One region of the Paenibacillus sp. FSL H3-0286 genome, then DNA from elsewhere that is predicted to be linked to it. Evidence: a T-box and tRNA genes for the amino acid it is inferred to sense, from the RefSeq annotation. Region 1 holds a T-box; the other holds one or more tRNA genes.

The links. A T-box is a leader RNA that pairs with one kind of tRNA and senses whether it is charged. The one in region 1 lies ahead of metG (methionine--tRNA ligase), so its partner is inferred to be a tRNA-Met.
Region 2: it encodes a tRNA-Met, which carries the amino acid that the T-box ahead of metG (methionine--tRNA ligase) is inferred to sense. The anticodon was not compared.

What each region holds. Positions count from the first base shown of each region.
Region 1 is NZ_CP150285.1:4,280,385-4,287,795, forward strand. It holds gene MHB37_RS19185 (LysR family transcriptional regulator) at 1-643, shown strand, start outside; gene metG (methionine--tRNA ligase) at 653-2,299, opposite strand; T-box leader at 2,344-2,605, opposite strand; gene MHB37_RS19195 (DUF4362 domain-containing protein) at 2,731-3,195, shown strand; gene htpG (molecular chaperone HtpG) at 3,256-5,136, opposite strand; gene MHB37_RS19205 (VOC family protein) at 5,417-5,839, shown strand; gene MHB37_RS19210 (LysR family transcriptional regulator) at 5,810-6,685, opposite strand; gene dapA (4-hydroxy-tetrahydrodipicolinate synthase) at 6,807-7,411, shown strand, end outside.
Region 2 is NZ_CP150285.1:5,383,021-5,390,431, reverse strand. It holds gene pyrE (orotate phosphoribosyltransferase) at 1-281, shown strand, start outside; gene MHB37_RS24190 (ABC transporter substrate-binding protein) at 1,936-3,423, shown strand; gene MHB37_RS24185 (hypothetical protein) at 3,536-3,700, shown strand; tRNA gene MHB37_RS24180 (tRNA-Met) at 3,783-3,859, shown strand; tRNA gene MHB37_RS24175 (tRNA-Ile) at 3,904-3,977, shown strand; gene MHB37_RS24170 (sialidase family protein) at 4,417-5,634, opposite strand; gene MHB37_RS24165 (hypothetical protein) at 5,668-6,033, opposite strand; gene MHB37_RS24160 (hypothetical protein) at 6,440-6,943, shown strand.

The DNA of each region.
Region 1 (7,411 bases):
TTCCACTGCCCGTGAGCTCAATGATTTTGTCAAAGGTTTAAAAGGAACCCTAGCCATTGGTACAGTTTCCTCCTCTGGAGCTACGTTGCTTCAAGATCGGCTATGTGAGTTTCACAAAACGTATAAAGGTGTGAAGTTTGAGATTCATGAAGGAAATACCTTTAGAATCATTGACCTCTTGAATAAAGGTATTGTCGAAGTCGGGATTGTTAGGACACCCTTTAATGGTACAAATTTAGAATGTCTTTACACACAAGCTGAACCTATGATTGCCGTAATGACACCTGAGTATGACTGGAAAACGGATGAAAACTTTATTGAGATCGGTGAGTTAAAGGATAGGCCGCTTATTATCTACCGCCGTTTTGAGCAGCTTATCCGGGAAACATGTCTTGAGAACGGCTTTGATCCGCTGATTTTCTGTATGAATGATGATGCTAGAACAACACTGCTCTGGGCAAACGCTGGTCTTGGCATCGGAATCATCCCCAAATCCGCTTTCGAATTAACGAGTAACCGTAATTTGATCTATAAAGAAATCAGTAGTGAATCACTACGCACGCGGGTCGCCGCCGTCTGGATTAAGGATAAATACTTGTCATCATTGGCTTCCAAGTTTATTGAAAGCTTCAAGAATGGATAAATACCAGCTCTATTTATTCACTTGCTGCTGATCTAGCCTATCCTCTTCTTCTTTAATACGGCTAATATCAATTCGTTCAAACAATAATTGTAAATCAGTAACCTGTTGGTAAGGGGGCACCAAACAAGGCTGCCAATTCGGTAGTTCTAACGACAGGAACCCCCTGATCTTGTCACAAGAGAACGGCAGAAACGGATGCAACAAATTCGCTAAGTTCGCAATAATTTGCACACATGTGTATATTGCAGAATCACAAGAAACCTGATCCTCTTTTATCTGTATCCATGGTTTTTGCAGATCGAAATACTGGTTTGCCTTGCGCACATAAGAAAAAATAAACTCCAGCGCATCTTTTAGATTCCCAGCCTCAATAAGTCGTCCTGATTCCAGATACAAGAGGTCGATATTGTCTTTCCACCCCTTATCTAATTGCCCATTTGGCACTTTCCCTTCATAAAACTTTTCTACAAAAGCCAATGAACGGTTCACTAAGTTACCAAATGCTCCAAGCAGCTCTCCATTATGGCTATAAATAAACTCTCTCCAGGAAAAATCCGTGTCCCGCTTCTCAGGTCCATTGGCAATTAAGAAATAACGAATAGAATCTGGCTGATACCGCTCTAAAATATCAGGTACCCAGACCGCCCAATTTCGGCTAGTGGAGAATTTCTGCCCTTCAAGGGTTAAATATTCGCTAGATATAATCCTGTCCGGTAAATGCAGACCTCCTGCTCCTAATAACACAGCCGGCCATATTAAAGTGTGAAAAGGAATATTGTCTTTACCATGCACATAATAAGCGGTAATCGCCCCTTTTTCCTCTAACCAAAAATCCTCCCAGCTTCCTCCGGACTGTGCAGCCCACTGCTTACTGGCTGATAAATAACCACTTACCGCCTCAATCCAAACATAAATTTTTTTATCTTCAAATCCAGCCACAGGAACATCTACACCCCAAGACAAGTCTCTTGTTACCGCGCGGTCCTGCAGCTCTTCTTGTAAATAGCGTTTGGTCAGTTTTATAGCGTTTTCTCTCCAAAATTGTGCTTCCTCTACATATTCCGTTAATTCAGACTGAAAATTAGATAAGCTGAGATAATAATGTTCTGTCGGCCGTTCTGTTGGTGTATTCCCACATAATTTGCAGACTCTGTCTAACAAATCGGCAGGATCTAGAATCGTAGAACAATAATCACATTGATCCCCTCGCGCCCGCTCATCACATACCGGACAAGTCCCTTCCACATATCTGTCTGGCAAAAAGCGCTGATCCACCTCGCAGTAGCATTGAGCAATGGTTTTTTTATATAAATGACCATTCTCTAGCAGCTTTGTAAACAACGCTTGCACAACCTTATGATGCTGCTGTTGATCCGTTCGAGTATATAGATCATAACTAAATCCCAGCTGTTCAAAACACTTCAGAAACTCTTCATGATATCTGCTTGCAAAAGCTCCCGGCGTAATCCCTTCATTCGCAGCCTGAACTGCTACGGGTGTGCCATGGCAATCACTGCCTGATACATATAATACGTTATCCCCTTTGGAGCGAAAATATCGTGCCAGCACATCCCCAGGCAACACACTTGATAATCTCCCCAGATGTAAAGATCCATTCGCATACGGCCAAGCGCCACCTATAAACACATTACTCATTAACCTTCTCCTCCTTTTTTTAGACAACAAAAAAACTCCCATCCACAAAGGACGAGAGTTCTACTCACGTGTTACCACCTAATTTTATAAATGCCTCATGACATTTACCTCTTCAGGTACGACGTTAATTAACGTTTATACCCTAGCACTGTAACGGATGCAGGTTCCGGCGCAGCCTACAACCCATAAGGTTTCGATGCGCAGCTCTGAGACCATATTCCCAAGGGTTTTCTTTACTCCTTTTCAGCGACCGGAGCTCTCTGTTGAAAGAATTGCCGTGGTACTCTTTCTCTTCTTTGCTTTTACATATTCAAGTTAGAGAAAATAATACTCAATTTGTTGTTTATTGTCAATGTGAAACATCAAGCTCTCTGTAACTTTTCCAGTTAATCTCCGTCTTTTATATAAATACGTTACAAGGAGGTCCCTCAGTGAAAAAAGTAAATTTGCTTACACTCTCTGTTCTTTTACTAGCAGGAGTATGGGGTTGTTCCGATCATAAAGTTAATTCTGTTCCCAAAAGTGAACCCTATACTTCCAAAGAAGCCATCAGTAGAGGGGATATTGTTTCTTTTGAAAAAGTGTACAACCTCGATAAATTCGAGAAATTTATAACTAATCTCTCCAGCAAAAAAGCAGACAATATACGCGTTACAAGTTACACAGATGAAGGCGATCCCATATTTAAGGATTTGAAGTTTGACGGTAACGTGATTAATTATAGCTACGATACCTCTAATGATGCATTCGGTGGAAGCAACACAGGAATCAGAACCGATACCTGCTCCGAAGTCACAAGTAAAAAAAGCACACAAGATGAAATTATCTATTCGATCAGCGGTTGCACAAATAATGACTCTGGTATTGATTACTACCTTTTTCGCACAACAAAATGAAATGCTGAAATAAAAAGACCACCCAATCATAATACAATTGGATGGTCTCTGTACTTCATATTATTTCATGATTTTGCAAATATCATTGGTGAATTGAACAGGATCACTAACCTGTAGACCTTCGATCAACAGGGCTTGGTTGTACAGCAGGTTCGTATATAAACCGAGCTTTTCTTTGTCGTTCTCTGCTGCCGCCTTCAAGGACTGGAACACTTCGTGATGGATGTTGATTTCGAGTACCTTATCCGCTTGCACCTCTTGGCCATTCGGCATCGATTTCAGGATTTTCTCCATCTCGATTGTCAGTTCACCTTCGGCAGAGAGACATACCGGATGAGTCTTTAAACGTTTGGAAGCTTTAACATTTTTCACTTTGCCGGACAGGATGTCCTTCATCGCTTCAAAAAGCTCCTTGTTTTCGTTCTCTTCCGCTTCCGTTGGCTTGTCCGCTTCGTCGGCTTCGATCCCCAGATCTCCGCTGGATACGGATTTAAATTCTTTTTCCTTATAAGACTGAATCATCTTGATCGCAAATTCATCAATATCATCAGTGAAGTAGAGAATTTCATACCCTTTATCCGATACAAGCTCGGTTTGCGGGAGCTTCTCGATTCTGTCGATCGACTCTCCGGAAGCATAGTAGATATACTTCTGATCTTCTGGCATTCTTGAGACGTATTCGTCCAGCGTAACCAGCTTCTTCTCCTTAGAGGAATAGAACATCAACAAATCTTGAAGGGTGTCTTTGTGCATCCCATAATCGTTATAGACACCAAACTTAAGCTGTCTGCCAAAAGCATTATAGAACTGCTCATATTTCTCTCTTTCATCCTTCAGCAGGCTTTGCAGTTGGCTTTTCACCTTGTTCTTAATGTTCTTAGCGATCAGAGTCAGCTGACGGTCATGCTGGAGCATCTCTCTGGAAATGTTCAAGGACAGATCCTCTGAGTCCACCATACCTTTTACAAAGCTGAAGTAATCAGGCAGCAGATCCGCACATTTGTTCATGATCAGCACACCGTTGGAATAGAGCTCAAGACCTTTTTCATATTCCTTTGTGTAATAGTCAAACGGCGTATTTTCTGGGATGAACAGGATTGCATTGTACACTACAGCACCATCAGCACTGATATGAATATGTTTAAGCGGCTTATCGAAGCCGTAACGTTTCTCTGCATAGAAGTTATCATAATCTTCTGTAGTCAGCTCGCTTTTGTTCTTGCGCCAGATAGGCACCATGCTGTTTACGGTTTGTTCTTGAATAACTTCTTCGAACTCGTTCTCCGTGTCTTCTTTTGGCTTTTGCTCCTTCACGTCCATTTTAATTGGGAAACGGATGAAGTCGGAGTATTTTTTAATGATAGATTTCAGGCGGTATTCTTCCAAATATTCATCATATTGATCTTCTTCCGTATTCTCTTTAATCTTCAAAATCACATCAGTGCCGACAGAATCCTTCTCGACAGTCTCGATGGTATAGCCGTCAGCGCCCTTAGACTCCCATTTAAAGGCCTCGTCACTGCCTAATGCCTTACTGATCACTATAACGTCATCAGCCACCATAAACGCAGCGTAGAAGCCCACCCCGAACTGCCCGATGATGTTGTGGCCATCTTTAGCTTCGTTCTCTTTCTTAAAAGCAAGAGATCCACTCTTCGCGATTGTACCTAAGTTATTCTCCAGCTCCTCTTGTGTCATCCCGATACCTGTATCGGAAATCGTCAAGGTTCTGTTCGCCTTATCGGCGGTCACTTTAATATAATAATCCTCTTTATTGAAGACCAGGCCTTCATCAGCTAATGCTTTGTAATAGATCTTATCAATCGCATCACTTGCATTGGAAATCAGCTCACGCAGGAATATTTCCCGTTGTGTATAAATGGAGTTAATCATCATTTCCAGCAATCTTTTCGATTCGGCTTTAAACTCTTTTTTGGCCATGAATAAATAAATCTCCTTTCAAAATAACCTTCTTATCCAGCACATCGTGATTAGCACTCTTCTTAGATGAGTGCTAATTCTTCTTTTTATATAACATAAACTCATTTTCAATGTCAATATTTACAGCGACTTTCATTAAATAAAGCTGTATTTTGCATACAAATTTAGGATTTGATCGATAAATAACATTCAACTTGCACATAGGATGATTCTATGTTTTAAATAGATTAGATACATAAATTACAAATAAAGGTCTAGCATCTTCTCTGGAGGGATTCAAATGCATGAACAAGCACAGTCCATTGTAAATTCTTCAGCAACAAGTCCCATTAAGAATTTGATTGGCAGTGTATTTATCCCCGTACACGATATTGAAAAAGCCCGTAACTGGTATTGCCAAGTCCTAGGACTCCAAGAAGCAGATCATTCGATTATAAACGGTCATTTATGTCCGTTAACTATGCAAGGAAGCACTGGGATCATTCTGGACACCATGCCCATGTGGGGAGGTTTAGAGCCTGAAGGGGCTCCTCCAATTACAACACCTGCTCTTATGCTTATAACCGATGATCTGCAAGCCTCTTTCAACTATATAAAGGAGCTCGGTGTAAATATAGTAACCGAAATTCAAGATCAAAAATGGTTTGTAGTAAAAGACCCTGATGGGAATAAACTAATGATTTGCAAACAGCATTTGGATTAAAAATTGCAGTGGTTGTGATTTCCACTTCTTAGGGTGCATGAGAAGCTGCAGATCAAAATGAATTTCGGGATGAACAAAGGACAGCTCAGCCAAGCTTCCCCGTTCAATTTCTTCCTCTGCCACGATTTTGGGTAACAAAGCAATTCCAAGACCATTCATTACACAACGTTTAATGGCCTCCAGATTCGAAAGCTCAAAACCTATGCGGAATATGATCCCGTGCTCTTTTAACAAATTCTCGAACAAACTCCGGTAAATACAGCTTTCCTCCGAGACTATTAGCTCACAGTTATTCAGATCCTGTAGGGTTACCGTATCCATCTGGGCAAGCGGATGATGAATGGGAGCTATCAAAACAAGCGGCTCATCTCTGACGATCGTACGCTCAAGGATGGAATCCGCAGTGGTGCGATCCAACATTAAGCCTAGATCTACTTCGCCATCTTTTATTTTGGCAAGAAGATTAGCTTCCTGCATCGTTTGCAGATGAATATCCAGCTTCGGAAATTTAGTCCTTAGCTGCTGCAGGTAAGGAGGTAAATAAAAGGCCGCTAAAGAATCTATCGTCCCAATAGTTAACGTACCTCCGATTTGCTGGGCGATGGTTTCTTTTGAACGATCATATAAATCCAAAATCTCCACGAACAGCTTCAATAACTCTTCTCCTGGCGGGGTAAGCCGCAGCTGACGGCCATGCCTCTCTATTAAAGGTACTCCATATTCCTTCTCTATCTTCTGTATCTGCATCGTCACACTTGATTGTGCATATCCCAATTCTTCAGCAGCTCGCGTAAAGCTCTGACGTTTAGCCACCTCGCGGAAGGTTCGTAAATAGGTTAAATCCATTACCTCACCCTAACATCAATATTTTTGATGATCCATATCATTTATTATAGCTAACGACGATGCTACTTTCCATGGTAAAGTGTATGTAGAGGAATTAAAATATTTTGGAGGCCGATAATTTATGCTTACAGAACAACAGATTTATGGAGTTTATGTCCCCGTGGTCACCCCGTTCAATGCTGCTGGTGAAGTTGATTTGGATTCGTATCAGCGTTATGTAAAGAACATTATTAACAACAGCATACAAGGTCTGGTCGTTAATGGAACCACCGGAGAATCGCCCACTGTAACCGTAAATGAAATGCAGCTTCTAGTAAACACTTCCCGTGAGCTTCTACAATCCACATCAATCCCCTTAGTAGTTGGTACAGGTACCAATGATACAGCCTCTACGGTTGCACGCACGGAAATTGCTGCAAACCTTGGTGCTGATTGTGCACTAGTAGTCGTACCTTATTATAGTCGTCCTTCACAAGAGGGTATCATTGCCCATTTCCGCAAAGCAGCAGAAGTAGGCATACCAATCATGGCTTATGATATTCCAAGTCGTACAGGTACGGCCATGACGGTAGATACTGCACGTACAATCCTAGAAATGAATAATGTTGTCGGTTTAAAAGACTGCTCAGGCAGTACAAAAATGGTTACAGAGTTAGTCCGTACAGGTGCTAAACCTGTGCTTGGCGGCGATGATTCCCTCTTTTATGAAATGCTTAGCTGCGGAGC
Region 2 (7,411 bases), 1.1 Mb from region 1:
AGGTAGTCGTTATCGAAGACCTGATCTCCACTGGCGGAAGCTCCATCAAAGCAGCTCAAGCTGTGCAAGAAGCAGGCGCAGAAGCGTTGGCTGTATTGGCAATCTTCAGCTACGAGCTGGACCGTGCGGTGGATGCTTTTGCCGCAGCTGAAATGCCATTACAAAGCTTATCCAACTACAGCACATTGATTGATGTGGCTCTTACACAAGGCAAGATCGCAGCTACAGATGTGGAACTGCTGAAATCTTGGAGAAAAGATCCTTCCGCATTTGGCGTTTAAACTAAATATCTGATTATAGTTTGGACGGGCCTCTCACTTTTTGGTGGGAGGCTTTTCTTTTTAACTACATTGAGTGTAATAAAAAGGAAAGCGTAAAGCGCACTCAGCTGTGTAGTTGCATGAAGTATGCTGCTATTTATTGCAAAAAGATGCAATGATCCAGCCGCGGCAGGTGTAAACTCTGGCATTCGGGATTCTGAAACTCTGCTGTTATGCGCTAACGCCCTATGCTCTGGCTCTGAACACTCTGATACTCTGCTGCTCTGCGCTAACGCTCTGCGCTCTGAACGCTCTGACACTCTGCTGCTATGCTGCTATGTGCTGTCGCTCTCCGCTCTGACACTCTGCTACTCTGCTGCTATGTGCTGTCGCTCTCCGCTCTGACACTCTGCTACTCTGCTGCTATGTGCTGTCGCTCTCCGCTCTGACACTCTGCTACTCTGCTGCTATGTGCTGTCGCTCTCCGCTCTGACACTCTGCTACTCTGCTGCTATGTGCTGTCGCTCTCCGCTCTGACACTCTGCTACTCTGCTGCTATGTGCTGTCGCTCTCCGCTCTGACACTCTGCTACTCTGCTGCTATGTGCTGTCGCTCTCCGCTCTGACACTCTGCTACTCTGCTGCTATGCGTTATCGCTCTCCGCTCTGAACGCTCTGACACTCTGGAATACTATACTCTGCCCCGGTGATTCCATCGCGCTGTCGTCTCAAACACCGAATAGTTGCAGTTTTTGCACTTAAACTAACCTTCCTTAAAGGATCTGGCGATATAGTTGCACTTTGTGCAATTACATCCACCAGATAATCGCCGAAAGCACCTAATAACGTTTTTTAACTGCACATAGTGCAATTAAAAGGAGAAGCACAACACACTCAGCTGTAATAGTTGCACAAAGTGCAATTATCCTGTCGCAGAAGGGGCAATTTGTGCCGGTCACATGAAATGTAGCAGGTTAGTCAGTAGGTTAGTTAGTATGGAAGGAAAATGCTGTATTGGTAAAAGGAAAAGTAGAGTGGAGAGTAGGGTTTTGGTGTTTGCATTCACATTTCACATCTACATTTACATTTATATTCACGTTCTGACACTTGGCTGACCTGTGCTCTGTCGCTCTGGTATATTGCGATCTGAAACTCGGGATTCTGAAACTCTGCTGCTATGCGCTGTCGCTCTATGCTCTGGCACTCTGCTACTCTGCTGTTATGCGCTGTCGCTCTACGCTCTGAACGCTCTGACACCCGGTGATTCCATTGCGCTGTCGTCTCAAACGCCGAATAGTTGCAGTTTGTGCACTTAAACTAACCTTCCTTAGAGGATCTGGCGATATAGTTGCACTTTGTGCAATTACATCCACCAGAGATCCGCCGAAAGCACCTAATAACGTTTTTTAACTGCACATAGTGCAATTAAAAGGAGAAGCACAACACACTCAGATGTAATAGTTGCACAAAGTGCAATTATCCTGTCGCAGAAGGGCATTTCTGTCTCCTCAGGAAACTCGCGGAACATTTTTTATAGAAATAATATGAAGAAATCGTAGCATAACTTTAAACAGCCTGTAACTTCCCCTCCTGAATAAAGCTATATACTGTTACTAGAATTATGGGTAATTATTCATAAGGTGGATGGATTGAGTATTTTATGGGAGGGTTCAAGAATGAATCATATAAATAATAATAGAAGGCTATGGCGGCGCTGGTTAAGCTTTGGAATATGTGCAGCACTCCTATTGCCTTTAATTTCTGAAAGCAGGCATACAGCTTGGGCGGAGGCTTCTAAGCCATCTGCAGAACAGCGCGTGTTACGTATTGGCAGCCTCTGGTCTGGAGAGGACGATTCTTCTTTTCGTCAGCAGTTTACAGATATGTATGAATTGCAGCATCCTGAAATCAAACTTGAGATTATTCCAGCCATTAATATGAATGAGCTTCGTTTTGACAGCACGTATCCAGAGGTTAACCCAGATAATCTGGAGAATATCCGAGCAATTATGGGCGGTGCACAGCCGGTTGATGTAATCGTCGGTGATAGTACATTGGTTAAGAGTTTGGTGGAACATAATCTGGTGCAATCGCTGGAGCCGCTTATCGTACGAGATCAATATGATTTAAGCAATATGGCGCCTACGATGCTAAGTGGAGTTCGTGAGCTGGGTGGAGGAAGTCTTTACGCGTTAGCGCCGACCTTTATGTCGAGTGCGTTATATTTTAACAAAGGTATTTTTGATGCTGCTGGTGTAGGTTATCCGACAGATGGAATGACTTGGGATGAAGTGTTCGCGCTGGCCGAAAAGGTGACCAAGAAATCGACAAATAAAGATAAGCGTATATATGGCTTTTCGATGAACCGTTATATGAGCGATCCTTTTTGGGATATGCAGACCTATGTCTCACCGCTGGAGCTTGCTATGTATGACAACAAGGGACATAAGATGGAGGTAAATCAAACACAGTGGAGTCAAGCTTGGACGACCTACAGCCAATTGGTGAAAAAGCAAATTACACCTGGGTTAAACGGTATGGATTTTATAGAAACAGAACGGAGCTCCTATAGTCCTGTCCAAGGGGATCTTTTCCTTACCGGAAAAGCTGCAATGGTAATTGGAGAATACGATTATCTTAATGAGCTTACAGGTGTGAGCCGCAATGCAGCAAAGATCAAAAATTATAATCCTGTCGATTGGGGTTTCGTTACCGTACCTACTTTTAAGGAGAAACCAGGAGTGGCTGTAGGTACTTGGGTAGGTAATATGATGGCTATCAACACTATGGCTGCTAATAAGGAAGATGCGTGGGATTTAATCAAGTTCGTCAACAGTAATGAAGTAGCCAAAATTAAAGCCCATACCCGCGGGGAACTAACTTCCCGTAAGGATTACATTACCACACAGGTACCTTCAGTAAATTTGGAGTCCTTCTATACGCTCAAACCATTACCAGCCAATGATCCTTTGATGAACGTCCTACAAACACAGAAGCCTGGAATTAGCCGTATTAACGATGTTGGGCGTCAACTGTTCACAGAAGTTTATCAGGGCAAGAGAACGGTCGAGAGTGCACTTAAAGCTTGGGAGAAGCAAGGGAATACGATGCTGGGTACGCTCGAAAAAGATCCCACATATTATTTTGACTCCATAGGGGATTGAGTTTTGGAATATGTAGCAGCCACCGGATTTCCGGTGGCTTATTTTGTGGAACTTGGGCATGATAAGTTCAGAGCAGCGTAAGATTAATTTGCGAAAAGGAGAAGAGGGCATCATGAATTGGATATACTTCGCGAAACTGTTCAGAACGAGATTTCAAGCAGGCTGTTTGGCAAAAAGACTGGAGCAAGATGGCTGGATTTATGGCTATCATGACCCAAGTTTTGTGGAGATTTATCGATCCCGCAAAGGAAGATATGGGGTTAGATTTTTGCCTTGAGAACTTTTACAAATTCATCCTTGACGTAGACCCAATTTGTACTGTATATTATTTAATGTCGCTGTTTGAATATTATTTCTGACGCGGGGTGGAGCAGCCCGGTAGCTCGTCGGGCTCATAACCCGAAGGTCGCAGGTTCAAATCCTGCCCCCGCAACCAATTTTATTACAACAGCAATTGTACATTCGGATATTTTTAGATCCGGGCCCTTAGCTCAGTTGGTTAGAGCGGTCGGCTCATAACCGATTGGTCGGGGGTTCGAGTCCCTCAGGGCCCACTTATCAAAAACCCTTACTTTGTAAGGGTTTTTTGCTGTCTGTAGGTTCCCTTGTAAGTAGAAGTGGAAGAGTTGGAAAAGCGACAAAATAGAAAATGATCACATTTTGGTCACGGCGTTATTAGATCCTCTGGTTTTATCACAGATCATCTGGAAAACGGTAAAAAGTATGTATTCTGTGGAATTGCCCTACTCTTGTAGAGGAAAGGGGACAGTCATGACATATAGACTATTAAGTAGCAAGCACCATACGCCGTAGATTTTGATTGAATTAAAAGCATGTCCAATACGCTGAAATTGATGATTTCTTTGAACAGGTTAATGCTGAATTTTGATAAGAAGCAATAGAGGATGCCGCATATTCGCTCGGCATCCTTTATTGAAGATGGAATACTAACTTAACAGCCTTTTAATTTATCATCAGAAGTTGATTAATAGCTTATTGATTATCCCCAAACCAGATGTTCTCAGTACCGGTCCGCGTGTCTGTCCATACGCTCACTAGACGGCCTGTTTGGGGGACGATGGCATTACCGATGTAGTCCCCAATTAGGGGGATGCCGGTGACGTCAAAGGAAGTTGTTGTTATCCGGGTGTTTGTATACGTCATACCGCCATCTCTAGAGGTTGCTAGATAAACATCAAGGTTGAGGGGGTTGACTCGATTAGTGTAATAGGTAACGAATATTGCACCATCCGCAGGGGATACGGTGATGGCTGGGAAAAAGTTTTGGGAGCCCACCGGACTACCTGTAATGGATATTGGTGCCCCCCAATCCACACCAAAATTGGTGGAAGTGGCAAGAAAAATATCGGAATAACCTTCTCGAAAATCTTGCCATACAGCATAGACATTCCCTCGCGTCGTCGGTGCATTAGAAATATCTGCTGCGAGGGAAGGGTATGTCAGACATCTAAATGTATATCCCGGCAATGGATCTGGTGGGACTACAACGCTGGCGACCATGGTTTCAGGAGTAAAAATGACCCCACCGTCTGAGGATGTGCGAATTTTAAGATCAGTATTACCGGGAGGCTGATTGATCCATCCCACGATAACAATCCCATTTAATGTAATTGCTATACCGGGGAATTCTTCGAATTCTTCGACCGAAGACAGCAGGGAGGGACTGGAATAGGTACTACCGTTATCTAGGGAACGATTGAAGAATATCGTATTTCCCGGTATGAATTGTGTGTTGTAATCATGCGTATAACCAGTATATACATTTCCAAAAAAGGGACTTGATCCAGCTTTGTCGGTGACAACGACCACCTGATCATCATTTACAAACTGCCCAAACCCTTGATTCACGATGACTGGAGGTCCGAATGAAGAGGCATTGTCGGCAGATGTATAGGAAACGATCGACCCGCTGAGACCGTCTGAATCGAAGGCGTGGGCTAATACTACGAAAGTGGTCGGGAAAATATAATCAATATGTGGTGCTTCGATGCCTGCAAATCCTGTCGGTAACGGCAATAACGTTGTTGTCCAAGTGGCACCTGCGTCAATAGATTTGTATAAACCTATATTAGGAGGGCCTAATCGAAGATCTACAGCTACGGCAACCATAACTGAAGGATTAAGCCAATTTACCGCGATGGTGGGCTCAAACTGAACGCTTGCGCTCGGCGAAATTTGAATATTAGCCATGCTAAGCTCCTTTCGTCAGAGAGTTTTCGGTACTTATGGGTTCAGCTGAGCTATGAAAGTAAGTTCGGATTGCAGCACTCTTTGATGGGGAATGACGTTTCCTGACGAATCCGTTCCGAATACCGTGATAATCGTGTCTGCCGGTGCGTTTCCAGTTACGAGAAATTGGACTTCATAAGCTGAATTGCCTGCGATATTAAAACCGAGAAACTGGCTGGTGTTAGCATTAACGTTTAATGAGTTGGAGTAGACTAAACCTTTACTAACCAAGGTATTCCATACGTAAACGTGATAGACTACGTTAGATGAAAAACTAAGGTTGTCATTATCGATATTAATGAGCACGTTGGATGCTGGGGTAGTCCCTGTGTTCGTAATGATGCCTGTTGTTGTTGCCATGAGCTTCACCTCTTTATTAGTTTGCTATATATATATGAATTGAGATTCATTGTGTTTGGACAAGGGAATCAGAAAAATCGCGGAAATGAATACTGAGAGGTCTAATTAGGTGGGGAAATACAAATAAATTTTCAGAAATCTGAAGATAACTTGATTATAAGTTGAACAGCAATTGACGATTTTTACGACTTCTCTGCCACTGCTGCTCTTGTAAGGCGCATGCAGGTAACTATTCGTTATCAGCGAGAATTTTAAGAATTTTAAATAGAAGGTCTGACATTCATTTTAAATAAATGTTATAATTATAATATCAGTGTGTAGAGATATTGGTCTTTTTTATTGGGCCAAAAATATATGTCTCATGATACGTCTGCCATCTGAAATATTATTCACGGAGATGACAAACATGCATGGAGACACAAGACTGCCCAGAAACGGAAAAGAAGGTATACTATTTTTACTCATTATTTCAATCATTTCAGTTAACACTATTGCCCCTATTATTGTGGGGTTGGAACGCGGCTTCAGTAAGGAAGTGTATATAGATACACTAAAGGTTATTCCGTTTATGTGGATGATCGTAGTTTTATCCGTAAGATTAGTTGCAGGACCGATTGTTGGAAAAGTGATGCCGAAATTCATGGGACAAACCGATGGATTTAATGCAAGGATTCTGTTGAATACTTTATTGAATGTCACAGTGTTATCTATTTTACTATCAATTATCGGCACATGGGTTGGGACGAAACAAATAAGCCTGGATCCACTTAAAAACTTCCTTCACATCTGGCCGAGAAACTTTGGAATAGCATTTTGGATTGAACTGTTGGTTGCGCAGCCGATCGCAAGATTTGCGATGAAAACATTACACGCAAGACAGGATCGTAAAACAGAAAGTGTAAATGCGTAACTAGCTAGAGTGTAGTAGACTAATAAGAAATTCAAGGAGCGTCCATGGTGGGCGTTCCTTTTTTGTAGCAATCGGAAGTGGAGAGAGACCCTGTGTTCTTTTGAAATTTGATTCGATAACAATTACGTGAACGATGCTTCTCCTGTCGGACACAGCTGACCCTTAAAGCGGTTTTTTTCCACATTTGCAATTCTAACGGACTCCATAGTCGCTATGGGCATAAAAAGTACCGCATGTGAGCCTCTTTCTAGGCATTAGCGTCCATGGAGTCCGAAACCATGCTCTTAAGGCTGAAAATCAGCAAATAGCGACATCTGGGTCCGATAGCTCGAGGTGGAGGAGGTTAGTTCGTTAATTCGTTAATTCGTTAGCTCGTTAGTGCCGTGCTCTTCATAGATTTAGTTGCAGAAATTACAATGAGAAGCAGCTTTTAAAGGAACAATCAGTAGTCTCACCTCTACAACCAGC